3 regions of the Exiguobacterium sp. s141 genome follow, and region 1 is predicted to be linked to each of the others. Evidence: riboswitches for the same ligand, from Rfam matches in the RefSeq annotation. Region 1 holds a riboswitch; each other region holds the start of a gene.
What was found. A riboswitch is a leader RNA that binds a small molecule or an ion and turns the genes downstream of it on or off. The one in region 1 is predicted to bind S-adenosylmethionine.
Positions count from the first base shown of each region.

Region 2: it holds a riboswitch for S-adenosylmethionine, as region 1 does, so the genes downstream of both, KNP74_RS08595 (Na+/H+ antiporter NhaC family protein) here and mtnK (S-methyl-5-thioribose kinase) in region 1, are expected to answer to the same signal.
Region 3: it holds a riboswitch for S-adenosylmethionine, as region 1 does, so the genes downstream of both, KNP74_RS00555 (aminotransferase class I/II-fold pyridoxal phosphate-dependent enzyme) here and mtnK (S-methyl-5-thioribose kinase) in region 1, are expected to answer to the same signal.

Region 1 is NZ_JACSLJ010000006.1:20,147-25,599, reverse strand. It holds gene KNP74_RS12155 (TerC family protein) at 1-373, shown strand, start outside; gene KNP74_RS12150 (1,2-dihydroxy-3-keto-5-methylthiopentene dioxygenase) at 411-944, opposite strand; gene KNP74_RS12145 (methylthioribulose 1-phosphate dehydratase) at 958-1,575, opposite strand; gene KNP74_RS12140 (2-hydroxy-3-keto-5-methylthiopentenyl-1-phosphate phosphatase) at 1,572-2,222, opposite strand; gene KNP74_RS12135 (2,3-diketo-5-methylthiopentyl-1-phosphate enolase) at 2,219-3,376, opposite strand; SAM riboswitch class I at 3,446-3,547, opposite strand; SAM riboswitch class I at 3,752-3,854, shown strand; gene mtnK (S-methyl-5-thioribose kinase) at 3,936-5,087, shown strand; gene mtnA (S-methyl-5-thioribose-1-phosphate isomerase) at 5,084-5,453, shown strand, end outside.
Region 2 is NZ_JACSLJ010000003.1:33,735-39,187, reverse strand. It holds gene KNP74_RS08610 (divergent PAP2 family protein) at 18-443, opposite strand; gene trhO (oxygen-dependent tRNA uridine(34) hydroxylase TrhO) at 560-1,501, opposite strand; gene KNP74_RS08600 (TVP38/TMEM64 family protein) at 1,724-2,374, shown strand; gene KNP74_RS08595 (Na+/H+ antiporter NhaC family protein) at 2,396-3,679, opposite strand; SAM riboswitch class I at 3,750-3,845, opposite strand; gene KNP74_RS08590 (GGDEF domain-containing protein) at 3,942-5,453, opposite strand, start outside.
Region 3 is NZ_JACSLJ010000001.1:102,317-107,769, reverse strand. It holds gene KNP74_RS00570 (peptide MFS transporter) at 1-298, opposite strand, end outside; gene KNP74_RS00565 (MDR family MFS transporter) at 443-1,687, opposite strand; gene KNP74_RS00560 (AI-2E family transporter) at 1,952-3,052, opposite strand; SAM riboswitch class I at 3,227-3,327, shown strand; gene KNP74_RS00555 (aminotransferase class I/II-fold pyridoxal phosphate-dependent enzyme) at 3,405-4,580, shown strand; gene KNP74_RS00550 (iron-containing alcohol dehydrogenase family protein) at 4,577-5,453, shown strand, end outside.

The DNA of each region.
Region 1 (5,453 bases):
GCCGCCGCTCGGTCTCGGTGAAATCGGTGGGATCGACTCTGGTCAGTTCTTCGTCGTCTTGACAGGTGGACTCATCGGGGTCATCTTGATGCGTTTCGCTGCTCGAATTTTCGTCAAGCTGTTGCATCAACGTCCGACACTTGAGACAGCCGCCTTCATCATCGTCGGCTGGGTCGGTGTGAAGTTGACGGTGCTCGTCCTTGAACACCCTGGCTTCAAGGAATTGATTGCCGGTACACCGTTCGCGTTCATGGGTCTTCCGGACGGCTTCGTCCACTCGACGGCGTGGACCGTGTTCTTCTGGTCGGTCATGGTCGGGATCGCGGTATGGGGTTGGTTCTCTTCAAAACCGACAGCCGCTGCCAAACATTAAAAAAATGGTCTCTCGCCTTTGAGCGAGAGACCATTTTTCATGCGGTCACGTCTTGTTTCTCGTAAATCGGCACCCAGCCCTCTGTCGTCACGAAGATGCGGACGGCGACGACTTTGCGGTCGTCTTGGAGCGTGAAGTAGTGGCGCGTGTTCACCGGCACCGAGATGAGGTCGCCGGGGTTGAGCTCGATGTTGAAGTAGCCACGCTCGGCGTCATCGATGGCGAAGATGCCATGGCCGCTGACGATGAAGCGGACCTCGTCATCCGTATGATGGTGCTCCTTTTGGAAGTTGACGAGCAATTCGTCCAAGTTCGGCGTCGCGTCTGACAATGAGATGACGTCTGCCGTCTCATAGCCGCGGCGCTCCGATACATCACGAATCTCGTCACGGAACGTCGACAAGATCGCTTGTTTGTCCTCGTCCGTCAACTGATAGTTCTCTTGCAGGTTTTCCGGTAGCTTCGTGATGTCCCACTGCTCATATAAAATCCCGCGAGACTCTAAAAAGGCGCTCACTTCAGTTTGATCGACGTAACGCTCTTCGGTTTGTTGGAAATAGACAGTTGCCATGGTTGGTTCCTCCTTATGAATGGACGCCTAGGGCGCGTAGTTTTAATGTATAGCTGAACAAGAACTCGTAAGCCTCTAAATAGCGTTTGGCCGCGGCCGGGGTCTCGCCCCAGACGGTGATGCCGTGATTGCGAATGAGGACGGCACCGGCGTTTGCGTGAATGTGAGGGGCGAAAGCGGCCGCAAGAGTCGGAATGTCCGCATGGTTCTCGATAATCGGTACGCGGACGACCGCATCCTCGTCCCAGAAGCCGAGCGCTTTGATGATTTCTTGACCGGTGAAGACGACTTCGCCGGTAGCGGCATGGAGCTCGGAGATGACATTATTGTCGACCGTATGGACATGGAGCGAACACGTCGCATCCGTCCGATTGAACACTTCGACATGTAGCAGCGTCTCGGCGGATGGTTTTCCTGTCTGTTCGCCGATTAAGCGTCCGCCCGCATCGACATGAACAAAGTCGTCTGGCGTTCGTTTCCGTTTATCGCGTCCACTCGCCGTGACGAGAAATTCGAGCGGGTCGTCAGAGACGCGAATCGCCAAATTCCCACTCGTTCCGGGGAACCAGTCGCGGGCGGCGAGTTCGTCTTTAATCTCGGCCAGTTCAAGCCAACGTGCCGTAAGGCTCATACGGGCACCTCCTTCAAGTGATGGGTGATGTCGTCGAACGTCTCGAACGGGGCGTAACGGATGCCTGCGTCTTCGCAGAGCGTGATGAGTTGACCCCGGGCGTAGACGAAGTCGGCACGCTTCGCGACCTCGAAGTCGGTCACCGAGTCGCCGATGATGATTAAACGGTCACTCGGATTGACGATACGGCGGGCAATCGTCGGCTTGCAACAGCCGCAATCGTTCGTACACTGTTCGTCACAAGCGTGCGGCCACGTGACGGTTACCGTCTCGTCGGAGAAGTCGGCGACGTTACAGTAGATATGCTCAGGGGCGACGTGACCATCTAAGACCGGCTGGACGAAGAAGTCCATCCCGCCGCTGACGACGTCAAACTTCCAACCGTGCGCCCGAACCTGTTCTAAAAATGATGGGAACCCTTGGCGGAGCGTGATCCGCTCCAACAAATAATCGTGGTAAGCCGGGGCGGCCTCGCTCGGCAATAGTTGAAACAGTTGACCGACGCCGGAGCGGATTGAAATCCGTTGCTCGAGGACCGCATCTTTCAACTCGACCCAAGCCGGCGGGGCGAACGCTTTCATCAACGCGATGATATTGTCTTCCGCCGTGATCGTCCCATCGAAGTCGCACAGGATGTGGACCGTCATCGTGACGCCCACGCCTTTAACGCGGTATCGAGTTCGTCCGTCTGTCCTGCGGTGTGACCGAGGACGTGAGTGATGGCTTGGCGGAAAGCACGGGCCCCGGCGGCTGCACCGTCCGGGTGACCATGAATGCCACCGCCGGCGTTGATGACGACCTCCGTCCCGAAATCACGAATGATATCGGCGACAAGCCCCGGATGAATCCCGGCTGACGGGACCGGTAAAATTGGTTTCGACCAATGCGGTTCGGCGCTCAAGTCACGAATCGCGAACGCCTCGTCCCGTGGTGTCGCGAGCGAACCGTATGGAGACGGGAAGAGCGTCAAATCGGCCCCGGCGAGACGTGGGAGTTTACCGAGTAAGAGCGAATGACTGATGGACCCGGTCAAGGCGCCGGCAAAGGCCGGGTGGGCCAAAATCGGCACACGGATGTCTGGGTCGTTCGCAAGTTCGCGCAGTGCGTCAAGACCGTACGTATAGACGTTGAATAGGAGCGCCGTCGCACCGGCCTCGATCAGCCGGAGCGCCTGATCGCGAAGACCGAACACAGGGCCGCTCAGCGTGATGGCGTAGAGGACACGTTTCCCGGTCGCCTCAAAGTGCGCTTGAATGACGGCCGCTCCGATCCGGGCCCGTTCGAGCGACGGCGTGAGCGGATTGTCGTATAAAATCTCGTCGTCTTTGACGATATCGATGCCGCCGGCGAACTGATCGCGGAGTTGCTGCTCGAGAAACGCGAGGTCACGCCCGATGACGCCTTTGAAGATGCTCATGACGAGCGGACGGTCATGGACACCGAGCAACTCGCGAATCCCGTCGACGCCGAACTTGGCGCCTTTGAAATGAGGGGCGAGCGTTTCGGGCAACGTCAAATCGATTAACCGAATAGAATCGTCGAGGGATAGTTTCCCGAACGTCGTCGTCAAGATGGATGAAAAGTCAGGGCTGACATTATGTAACGGATAGCGGATCGTGAACCGGCTCGTCGTCTCCGTATGGGTGGTCGATACGACCTCACCCCGGTACGCCTGTAACTGCTCTTGCTCTAAATGACGCAGCTCGGTCCATGTGCCGACGGTCAGCTCGAGGGCGATTTTGTCGGCAATGCTTGCGACCGCATCCGTCCGTTTGATTTCATATGTGGCAGTGATACTCATATGGTTCCTCCTTCCAGGCAAACAAAAAATGACCCCATGCCGAGGCAAGAGGTCATCATAAAAAATGAACTCTTATCTCTCAGCTTTCGCTGCAAGAATTAGCACCGTGCCATCTCTGGTCGGTTGCTGCGACATCATCGGGCTCGTCCCTCCGTCTGCTCTTGATAAGAATGTGATTTGAAGTTGTGAAATTTAATTGAATTTTTACACAGATTCGTCACGTCGTCAATTCCTTTTTTTCCAAAAAAAATATTTTGGGAAGTTGTTTCCATATATGCACAAAAAAAGACGAGTGGCACGGAGAAAAGGACGTTGACAATTGTGACGTCGAGTCCGTAATATTCATCACATAAGTTCACCGAATCGAATAAACCACTCTTATCGCGAGTTGGCAGAGGGAATTGGCCCGATGACGCCGCAGCAACCGACCATTAGGCACGGTGCTACATCCACCAGACGAATGTCTGACAGATGAGAGGAACAACCATTTTGGCTGTGCCTCTTTCTCGCGGAGAAAGGGGCTTTTTTTGTGGGCAACGTACAGGAAGGGGAAAACATCATGTCATATCAACCATTTACAGAACAGTCTGTTGTCGAGCACGTCCGTCAATTAGGATACTTGCAAGACGGAATCGCCGAGTGTGAGGAAATCGGGGACGGCAATTTGAATCTCGTGTTTCGGATTCGCCAAGGCGAACAGCGCCTAATCGTCAAACAGGCGCTCCCATACGCTAAAGTCGTCGGTGAGAGCTGGCCGCTTACACTCGAACGGGCATGGATTGAACAGTTGGCACTCCGTGAGTTTGCGAACGTGGCGCCGCGTTTCGTCCCGGACGTCCTCGGTAGCGACCGGACGCTCGCCTACACGATTTTAGAAGATCTGTCTGATTATGAGATTGTCCGCACCGGTTATTTGAAAGGGGAGAGCTATCCGGAACTCGCGCGTCATGTCGGTGAATTTTTAGGCGAGACGCTGTTCGCGACGTCGGATTATGCGGCCGGCCCGATCGCGAAGAAGCGGATTGAACGTGACTATTACAACCCGGAACTGTGTGACATCACCGAGAAGCTCATCTTCACCGACCCGTTCAAAGACGCGGAGTCGAACAACATCGAGGCGGCGCTTCGAGAAGATGTCGAACGCCTTTGGCAAGACCAGGCGCTCAAGGTCGAGGTGACGAAACTGAAAGTCGGATTTGTCACGAAACATGAGGCGCTTCTGCACGGTGACCTACATACAGGCAGCATCTTCGCGACCCAACAAGAGACGAAAATCATCGATCCAGAGTTCGCATTTTACGGACCGTTCGGCTTTGATTTGGGCCAAATTATCGCCCATTTGACGCTGTCGACGTTCCATGACCCGCTCAAACGCTTCGAACGTTTCACGGACGTCTTGACGGTGTGGGAGACGTTCGAGAAGACGTTCCGGGCCAACTTTGAGCGCGCTGTCGAGCCGTTCAATACGGACGGTTTCGTCGACGAATTGTTGCGGACAATCTTCAGCGACACGATCGGCTATGCCGGTTGCGAACTCATTCGCCGTGCCGTCGGACTCGCCGGTGTCGCCGATCTCGAGACGTTGCCGGAAGCGACGCGGCTCGAACGAAAACGTGACGCGCTTGCCCTCGGGACGGCGCTCATTAAAGAACGCCACAGCGTCGAATCGATTGACGACTTGGTGACGCTTTTGTCGGGGGTGCGCGTATGACGGTCCAAAACATCCGCTTTAATTCGCAAACGGACGAACTCATCCTATTGGATCAGACGTTGTTACCACATGAAGAGCGTTACGTGACAATCGAGACGCTCGAACAGGCCGAACATGCCATCGAGACGCTCCAAGTCCGTGGTGCCCCGGCCATCGCTTACTTCGGGGCGTTCGTCCTCGCCAAAGAGGCAGGCCGGTTAGTCGACGACCCGGACTTCACCCGTCGACTCGACCTCGTTGGACGCCGCTTGATTGCGACAAGACCGACGGCGGTCAATCTGCAAAACGTGATCGAATCGCTCCTTGATTTAAATGTCGGGGACGACTTTGAGGCGATTGCCGAGGAAATCAAACGCCGCGCCATCG
Region 2 (5,453 bases), on a different contig from region 1:
TGCCTGCATCATTCACATTAAATTGGGAAAAACAGTCCGACCACAAGACCGAGTAAAGCCCCGACGATGACTTGGAACGGGGTATGACCGACGAGCTCATTTAAGATGGGTGTCTCGTGCTTGATTCCTTTGAAGTAGTCGTTCAACAAACGGGCCTGGAATCCGACCGCTTGACGAACGCCGGTCGCATCGTACATGACGATCGTCGCAAAAATCAAGGCGAGTGCGAACATACTGGAATCGATTCCTTCGACTCGACCGATGACGGTCGCTAAGGCGACGACGGTCGAAGAGTGGGAACTTGGCATCCCACCCGAGGCAAACATGATTTCTAATTCAAAATCTCGTGTTTTAATGAGTTCGGTTACGAGCTTGGCTGCTTGTGCGATGAACCAAGCGAGCAAGGCGGCGAGTAAAGGTTCGTTAAAGAGCAATCGATTCACTTCCTGTCTGACAATGGTATCTACACTATACCCGATTCTGTCATCGGCTAGACGTAAAGTTTCTGTCAAAAAAGCACCTCGAGCATAGGCTCGAAGTGCTTTCTGGTCGATTTTTGTTACCCGACGACGCCTTCAGTCTGCTGAAGTTTGTCCGCGATATTCTCGATGATATAGCGGTTACGTGGATGCTCCTGGCACTCTTTCGAGCATGAACGCATTTGTTTCGGTTCACACTCTTCACAACAGAAGTGTTGAGCATTACACACCGGGTTGGCACAATTAACGTAGCGGACCGTCTTCGTTCCGCAGTGCATGCACTCCGAAACAACGGACGGGTTGACCGTGTTGACCGGGACGTTGATGCGCTCGTCAAAGACGTAAAGCTCACCTTCCCAGTCTTCGCCTTTCGTGGCGTCGTCTTTGCCGTACATGGCGACGCCGCCTTTAAGGTGGAAAATGTTGTCGTGACCTTGGTCACGCATATATGCGGTAAATTTCTCGCAACGGACGCCTCCGGTACAGTACGTGAGTAAGGTTTTCCCTTCGTAGAGGTCCTTGTTCTCTTCGAGCCAATCTGGCATGTAACGAGAAGCCTCTACGTCGATTTTGATCGCATTTTTAAAGTGACCAAGATCGTACTCGTAGTTGTTACGAACATCGAGGATGACGACATCGTCGCGATTCATCATCTCTTTCCATTCTGCCGGTTCGAGGTACGCACCGTGCTGTTTAGGAACGTCGAACTCACCATCAAAGCGCCACGTCACAAGCTCTTTCTTATGACGGACAAAGATTTTTTTGAACGCATGCTCTTCGACTTCATCGATTTTGAACTCGATATCGCTGAAAAGCGGGTTCGCTTTCAAGTCGTTCATGTATTGCTCGGTCTGTTCCCAAGTCCCAGAGCACGTTCCGTTGATTCCTTCGGAAGAAATCAAGATCCGTCCTTTGATGCCAAGGTCCTTACAATACTTGAGGTGCTCTTGTGTGAGCGTTTCTGGGTCTTCGATGTTGACGTACTTATAGTACAGCAAGACCCGCATTGGTTTTGTTTCCATGTTATTACTCCCCTGTGTTCAGTTTTTTGCAGGAAAACGAACGTTGGGTTGTGTCGTTCGACGAGCGGACTTGCCTGCAACCACAAGTCCATATTATATGATAGATATCACAGCGAAATTTCGCAAATACTTTTTATTTTTTTTACTGGCGTGCAGGGGGATGCGTCTTCCTGAGCGAAATCGGGTAAAAGGTATTAATGAAAGTCGAAGGTGGAAACTGATATGCTCACATCACTCCAACAATGGATTATCCAACTGATTGAATGGCTGCAAGAGCTTCCGGGAGGCCCATGGGCGGGACTAGGGGCGCCGTTCCTTGAGGCGATCTTTCCATTTCTTCCGCTCGTCCTCATCATTTCGGCGAACGCGGCCACGTATGGGTTCTTGCTCGGGACGTTATTGTCTTGGGTCGGTAGTTTACTAGGGACGATTCTTGTCTTTACAGCCGTCCGTTACGTATTCCGTAAACCGATGACACGGTGGCTCGAAAAACATAAACAAGGGGTATATTGGCTGGAACGCATCAACCATATGAGCCCGATCTCGCTTGGGTTTTTATATTCGCTCCCGTTCATCCCGGTCAGTTTGATCACATACTTACTTGCCCTCATTCAAATGCCGCTTCGGACATTCATCATGGCGGCGGGGTTCGGGAAACTGCTTGTCGTCTTGATTTTTTCGGTCATTGGTGACCAGTGGGAAGAGTTTATTCAAAGTCCGTTCCGCTTATCGATGCTTGGACTGTTACTGTTTATCCTTTGGGCGATCAGCCGTGGTCTCGAGGAATTGCTCAAGCGGCGCGCCTTCAAAAAACGCAACGAACAACTTCAACGTGAACGTGAAACGAAACGTCAAACGACCCTTCGAAACTAGTGCTTCAAAGGGTCGTTTTGGTTAGGCGCGCTTTTTGAAACGCGGGAAGTTAAAGACGATGGCCAGCCCTCCGCAAATGAAGAGCAGGAATGGATAGAACATATACGGGACGAGCGCTGGTGACGCCGTATTCGTCAATTCGGCGGCGATGAGCAACTGTGCCCCATAAGGCAACAGGCCTTGGACGCCACACGAGAAGATGTCGAGCACACTCGCTGATTTCTTTCGCTCGATGTCATACGTATCGGCGATATTGGCGGCGAGCGGACCGGCCACAAGAATCGAGATCGTGTTGTTCGCCGTCGCGACGTTGGTCGCGCTGACGAGCCCGGCGATGCTCCATTCGGCACCGGCACGTTTTTGAATCCGCGACGTGAGCGCGTCACGCAAGTAAGTGAGCCCGCCGTTATGTGAGATGAGTCCGACGAGTCCGCCCATGAGGAGCGTCAAGAGCGAAATCTCGGCCATACCCATCATCCCGTCTGCCATAGCCGTGACGTATGAAGTGACAGCCAAACTCCCATCGATCAAACCGATGATGCCGGTCAAGGCGATCCCGCCAAGCAAAACGAGAATGACGTTCAACCCGGTCAAGGCGAGAGCGATGACGGCGAGGTATGGAATGAGTTTATACCATTCGAACGCGGCTGCATCGACAGTCGATTCTCCACTCGATAACACTGATAAGAGGACGATTGTGATAAGGGCGGCCGGGAGGACAATCCAAAAGTTGGTTCGGAATTTGTCACGCATATTGGTACGCTGGGTCCGGACGGCAGCGATTGTCGTGTCCGAGATGAACGACAAGTTGTCCCCGAACATGGCACCACCGACGACGGCAGCCGCCGCGATGGCGATATTGACGCCACTTTCTTCGTGGATACCGAGCGCGATCGGGGCGAGGGCCGCAATCGTGCCGGTCGATGTGCCCATCGCCATTGAGATGAAGGCCGCGATGACGAACAGGCCGCTCAAGAGGAGCGAAGGCGGTAATAACGTCAATGCCGCATTGACGGTCGCATCAATCGCCCCGATTGCTTCGGCGACGCTTGAAAACGCGCCGGCGAGCAAGAAGATGAACACCATGATCAAGATGCTTGGGTTGCCGGCGCCTTGGGCGACACGTTCGACCGTCTGGGTGACGCTTCCTTTCGTCATCATCGCCGCGACGATGACGGCAATCAAGGCCGCAATCAAGACGGGAAATTTATAAAAATCGTCATAGTAGATGCCTGCCCCGATAAAGAAGACGAGGAAGACGAGCAAAGGCAATAGTGCCCATTTGTTAGCTGTCGGTTGTTCCAATCGATTCACCTCATTCATAAAATAAAAAGAGAGCCTTCTGAAAAAAGGCTCTCTCTACAAGAAAACACTTTTTTCATCTTTCGAGCAGACTGCTCGCTGGATTTGGCACAGGTTACCCGCTGCCGAGACGTCACTGGGCCAGTCCCTCAGTCTCTCTTGATAAAAAAGTTGTGATATTTAATTATAAGACACGTTCCCTAACGTACTTGTTTCAAATCCGCTTGTCAATAGCAAACCCCCACGCGGTGAACGTGGGGGTGAGTCAGGTCGTTAAGAAATTGTAATGGGCGACGCGGTTGCGTCCGGCGTACTTCCCGCCGACGTAGAGGGCCCGGTCAGCGTTACGAATCGTATCGTCGAGGCGTTTGTCACCGAACGCCTGAATCGTGTCGACACCGATCGAAGCGGTGACGGGGATATCGATCCCGTCGACGTGGAACGGTTTGTTCTCGATTTGTTGCCGGATTCGTTCGGCGATTTCGATTGCCTGTTCGACATCGCAACGGTTCAATAGCAAGATGAACTCTTCACCGCCGTAACGGGCGGCAAAATCTTCGGTGCGGAGTGCCTGGCGAATCCGCCGTCCAAACTCTTGGAGCACACTGTCCCCGACTTGATGTCCGTGCACATCGTTGATTTTTTTGAAAAAGTCGATGTCGAGCATCGCGACCGAAATCGGATACATCGAACCGTCCGAGATTTGTTGAATCCCGTATTCGTAAAACGCGCGTGCATTGGCGAGGAGCGTCAAGCTGTCGGTCCGACTTTCCGTGTAAAGACGGTCGCGCTCATGGCAACGGCTGATCGTCCGGTTGAACGACTTGAGAAGTTTGACGATTTCACGTTGGATGGTCGGGGGATACCCATAGACGTGTTCACCCGTCATGACGAGCCACGTGCGAATCCCTTCGATCTCCTCGGACCGAACCGAGATGAAACTATGATAGTCGTCGTCAAATTCGTTCGACAGTGGTGCGTCCCATTCGAAGCGCATCTCATATTCGACCGAGGCTTCGTTCGGATAAGCGTGATCGAGCAAATCGAACACGATGTGACGATCAATCGGCTGACGCGTCTTCAAATCAAAGTACAGGGTACGGTCGAACAGTTTAAACTCGACGAACCCTTCGTCATAGTGATTGAGCCGCTCACATTGACTGAGAAACACTTCGATGGCTTGCGCCTCGCTCTGCGATAACGACACGGCTTCTTTTGCCTCATCATACTGTTCAATCAACGATCTAAAGGCGTCTTGCCGGCCTTTTTGGATGATGAGCCGCTTGATGAAGAACGTCAACGCGGCAGCGATGCTGCTGACGACGAGTAAATTCGTCTCCCGGAACAACGAGGCCGCCAAAATGAAGACGAGACTGACGATATACGTATAAAACGCGATGCTCAGAAAATCGCGGACCGGGATGTCGACGCGGAACCACCAACCGACTTGATACTTTTGCACGACCGTGTTCAAGATGATGGCCAGAATCAAACCGGCGAGCGGCAGGAACGAGTCTTGAGAATAGAAGCCGAGACCGGTTACACCACCAAGTGCCAAGTAAACACCGGCTGGGATGGCAATCTCCAAGAAAGACGTGATGGCGTTCCAAGGATACGTGAAGCGGAAGCGTCGAAGCGCGACGCGCGGTTTCAAGTTGACGAACTGGAAGACGAGGAGACCAATCTGATTGACGAAAAGCGCCGTCTCGAAATCAAAAAACAAGAAAATGATGAGGACGATACTTTCCGAAAACGTGAAGTAGACGCCTTTCCGTTC
Region 3 (5,453 bases), on a different contig from region 1:
AGAAGACGGCCCGAGACGTCCCGAAGACACGGTCGGCGAGCCATCCCCCAATGACCCCCGACATGTAGACGAGTGCGCCGTATACCGACATGATTGACAAGGCGACATTCTGGTCGAGACCGAGACCGCCCTCAGATACCTCGTAGTACATGTAGAACACGAGGATGGCGCGCATCCCGTAATACGAGAACCGTTCCCAAAACTCAGTGAAGAATAGCGTGAACAAGCCTTTAGGCTGTCCGAAAAAACCTTTTTGTGGCACGCTGTCCACAATTTTCTGTTTATCGATCCTTTCCATGAAAGATCCCTCCTTAACCGTATCATCATAAAAAAGAATCATTATGTTTGTAAAGAATAAACGAATGAAAAATTCAAAATTTAATGATATTCGAACGAAATCAAAAACCACACTAAACGACTAGGTTCAGTGTGGTTTTATAAGTCAAGCTGTCTTTTGTTTCGCTTCGGCTGCGCTGACGCGGCGTCCAAGTTGCCAATAGATGAGTCCCGACACGCAACTGGCCGCCCCGACGAGGATCAACGCGATATGTCCGGCGCGTTGGTCGAAGAACAGGCTTGCCATGATCGGTGCGGTCACCCCGCCGATCAACCATTGGATGCTGGCGGCCCCGTTGTAGGCACCGCGCATATTCTCCGGAGCGATCAAGGCGATGAACGTCTGTTGGACCGGGGACATGATCATCTCGCCGAGCGTATAGAAGGCGTACACCGCGAGCAAGACGCTGACGAGAACGAGGTACGGTGTCCCGAGTGAATAGAGGAGACGCGGCATGACGGCGATCAGAATCATGCCGACCCCGAAGATGGTCGCCCCGGCGAGCATGACGTTGCCGAACGGCTTGCGGCCGAGTTTCGAAGCGATCGGAAACTGGAACAACACGACCATGATGCCGTTCAAGGCGAGCATATAGGCGAACGGGTTCTCACGATCGGTGTACGATGGCATCGACTCTCTCAAGAAGAGGGGCAGCATGCTCTCGATGAGCGAGAAGCCCATCGAGATGAAGACACCGGCAAAGATGAACACGAGGAACACCTTGTCATTGTAGAACACGCGCAGGACATCCCGGTTCGATGGCGTGTCGACATCGGTCGTCTCTGGGAGCGACTCCCGGATGAAGCGACCGAGGACGAGTGCGTACAAGACGAAGACGAGAGCGGCCGAGTAGAAGATATACTGCCGGTCGATAAAGAGGACGGCACTCCCGAGGAGCGGGCCGAATGCAGCCCCGATATTGTGCCCCATCCGCAACAGACCGAACGCCTCGTTCATCTGTTCGGGCTCGGTCACATCGGCTACCATCGCGCTTGCGGCCGGGTGGAACAATGAGTTCGTCAAACCGAGCATGGCGTTCAAGAGAAGGAGCGGCCAAAACGTTTCGGCGAAGGCGAAACCGACGAGGGCGAGGGCGTCGCCAAGAATGGCAGCCATCATGATTGGTTTGCGGCCATACAGGTCTGCGAGCCGTCCACCGACGACCGATCCGATGAGCGCCATGATTGGTCCGGTCGCCATGATGACCCCGACCTGGATATAACTGTCGAGCTTGTCGCTATAGTATAGGACGAGGAACGGTGCGATCATGAACATCATGACACCGGTGATCGTCTCTCCGAGGAAGCGGATCCAAATGTTACGGTCGAGCTGTTTGAGTGATTGAATCATTAAGGTCACCTGCTTTAGTTGATAGAATAAGAAAAGGGACGCAGCATGCACAAAGGCATACGCGTCCCTACGATCTTAGGCATGCCTCGGAAGGCAGGCGACATCACGGATTCAAATCACGGAGAGGCGCCTGCCGGTCAATATGAACTTGGACGTGCGAGCGTTGAATGACTGACATCGGTACCTCTCCTTTCTGCATTGGACTGTCTTCTCTTCAAGATTATGATATTTCCGTGAAATGTGTCAACATAAATCGTCAATGTGTCATAATAATTCGTTCAAATTCTTTCGGCTGAGCCGGTAGTCGATCAACCGAGAGAACACGACTTGAATCATCGCCGTGACCGGGACACTGATGAACATCCCGACGAGACCGAACAGGCTACCTCCGATGATGATCGAGGTGATGACCCAAAACGGGGTGATGCCGACGCTGTCGCCGAGAATCTTCGGGCCGAGCCAAAGTCCGTCGAATTGTTGCAACAAGAAGATGAACAAGAGGACGATGAGCGCCGTGAACGGGTCATAGAAGTAAGTGATGATGAACGCCGGGATCATCCCGAGCAGCGGTCCGACGTACGGGATGAAGTTCAAGACACCGACGATGACGCCGAGCAGAAGCGCGTATGGCGCCCCGATGATCAACAGACCGGCGACGGCCAGCACCCCGATGATGAGGCAGTCGAGCGACTTCCCGATGATATAGCGTTTGAAGATATAATCCATCTCTTGGAAGATGTCGATCGTCGTCTTGGCTGACGCGACCGGGAACATCGCATACAACAGACGCTTGAACATGCGGGCAAAAATCTCTTTGTCTTTCAACAGATAGATCGAGATGACGATCCCAATCAAGAAGTTGATGAGCGTCATCGTGAAGCTCGACACGTAGCTGACCGACGACAAGACGGCGGTCTCGACCCAGCCCGAGTAACGTTCCTCGAAGCGGCTGAAATCGATGGCTTGGGCAATCGTCGCGTTGTACTCTTTCAAGTACGTGTTCAACTGGGCGAGGAACCCGTCAATCTGTCGGATGTAGAACGGGAGCTCTTCGATGAGTGAGGCGAGGCTCGAATAAATGCGTGGGAACAGCGTCACCGCAGAGATGACGAGAATCCCGATGAAGACGATGTAAACGATCAGCAAACCTTGATAGCGTTTTAATTGAAACCGTTCTTCTATATAGGACAGGACGGTATTCAGGAGCAGCGCGATGGCAATTCCCATGATAATCGGCGTCAGCAACTGGAACGTATAGTGCAACACACTAGAAATCGTGTCCGGTTCACTGATGACTTTCCATAGGACGAGCAGAATCAATCCGATCACGCTCAACTTCCAAATCAATTGACGATTTAATTCCAAAGGTCCATCCCCTCATCTTTTAAATTTTGTAGAATAACGTTCACTTTGTACTATGACCTTTTTTTTATCGGGATTCAATAGGCCACACCTATTTTCGAAAAAGGATTGACAAGATTGGTAACGTTTGGTTAACTAAGTGACATATTACAAAAAGACAAATCGCATATAAAACACTTTCTATCAAGAGAAGCGGAGGGACTGGCCCGATGAAGCTTCAGCAACAGATTGATTCAATACTGTGCTAATTCCAGCAAGGTGACCTTGAGAGATGGAAAGGTGGTTGTTTGAATACGTCCGTATCTCGACACCCCTTTCCGCGGAAAGGGGTGTTTTTTGCATAGGAGGACTATTCATGACTGACAGACGCTCACATCTACTTAAAACGTTACCACCACAACATTTCGTCGGACTCGCGAACGAGTTGGCCGAACTCGAACAGGCCGGCCGCGACATCATCCGACTCGGACAAGGGACGCCTGACCTGCCTACGCCTGAGCCAATCTGTGACGCGCTTCAGACGGCGCTCCTCGACGCCTCGACCCATCAATACGGTCCGTTCCGCGGTCAGGCCCGCCTGAAGCAAGCAGTGGCGACGTTCTATTTGAATGAGTATGGAGTCGAACTTGATCCCGAGACAGAAGTAGCGATTCTCATCGGCTCAAAATCTGGTCTCATCACGTTGCCGCAATGCGTACTCGAACCTGGCGACGGGATCTTGCTACCGAATCCCGGCTATCCTGATTACATCTCGGGGGCACGCCTCGCCGGTGCCGTCGTCCGTGACCTCGTCCTCCGGGAAGAGAACGGCTTCTTGCCGGACTATGAGACGCTCGATACGCAAGATGCAAAACTCATGTATTTGAACTACCCGAGCAATCCGACCGGAGCCGTCGCCTCACCCGCTTTCTTTGACGATACCGTCCGTTTCGCCCGGGAGCGGGACTTGATGGTCGTCCACGATTTCGCATACGGCAGCATCGGATTCGATGGCCACGTCCCGCCTAGCTTTCTGCAGGCGGATGGGGCGAAAGAAGTCGGCATCGAGGTATATACGATGTCGAAAGCTTTCAACATGTCCGGTTGGCGCGTCGCCTTCGCCGTCGGGAACGCGGACATCATCGAGGCGATCAACACGTATCAGGACCACGTCCACGTCAGCGTGTTCTCGGCCATCCAGGCGGCGGCTGTCGCTGCGCTCGAGGCGCCCCGTACCATTCGCGATGACTTGGCACGACTGTACGAGGCACGGCGTGATCGCCTGATCGACGGGTTGAACCGGGCCGGCTGGGCCGTCGAACCGCCGGAGGGTTCGTTCTTCGTCTGGGCGAAAGTGCCCGAGGGCGATGCCAAATCGTTCTCGCGTAAGTTATTGTACGAGGCAGGAGTCGCCGTCACCCCGGGCTATTTCTTCGGTTCGGAAGGGAACGGATACGTCCGCTTCGGTCTCGTCTCACCGGAACCGAAGATTGACGAGGCCGTCGAACGAATCGAGCGGTTGTTTGCCGCCTATGAGGAGGTGCGCGCATGATTCGTCAGGCCGTCCTTGAATATGACCACGCCGATGACGCGCTCGACCGTCTTGATGACTTAGTCGACGGCCGACGTGCCCACGTCCTGCACGGTCAGAACGGGTATGACGTCGTCCGAGCCATCTTTCCGGCCATCGCGGACTATCCGGCAACAAGGTTCAGCGGGGAGTGCACGGACTCGGAAGTCAAACGGCTCAAACCGTTGGACGCCGACGTGTTAATCGCCGTCGGAGGCGGCAAGCTCGTCGATACGGCCAAACTCGTCGCCTATCAACGGAACGTCCCGCTCATCGTCGTTCCAACGCTCGCCTCGAACTGTGCGGCGTTCACACCGCTCAGCGTCGTCTATCAGGAGGACGGGAGCTACGACCGCTACGACATGTTCCGCGTCGTCATCGAACGGGTCATCGTTGACTCACGGGTCATCTCACGCTCACCATATGAATACTTTCGGGCCGGTGTCATCGACACGGTCGCGAAGTTTTACGAGGCCCGTTATTTGAGTGGTGACAGCTCAGCTGACGCCGGCGTCAACACCGGACTCGTCTTGGCCGAGCAGTGCGGGCGTCTCGTCGAACTTGAATTGAGCGAGCACGCTTTTGAGTCGTATAGTGACGACGTCCGCTTCGCGGTCGATCACGTGCTCGCCATCGGTGGCGCCGTCGGTGGATTTGGTGACGCCGGGACACGCGTCGCCGTGGGCCATGCGGTCCATAATGCGCTCAGCCGCTTCGAGTCGACCCACTCTTTCTTGCATGGAGACAAGGTCGGCTTCGGCCTAATCATCCAGGAGCGGTTGCGTCGCTCGGCCGATGCTCCGTATTTGGAGGCCTGGTTGAAACGGTTCGGTGCACCGACGACGCTCGAGGCGC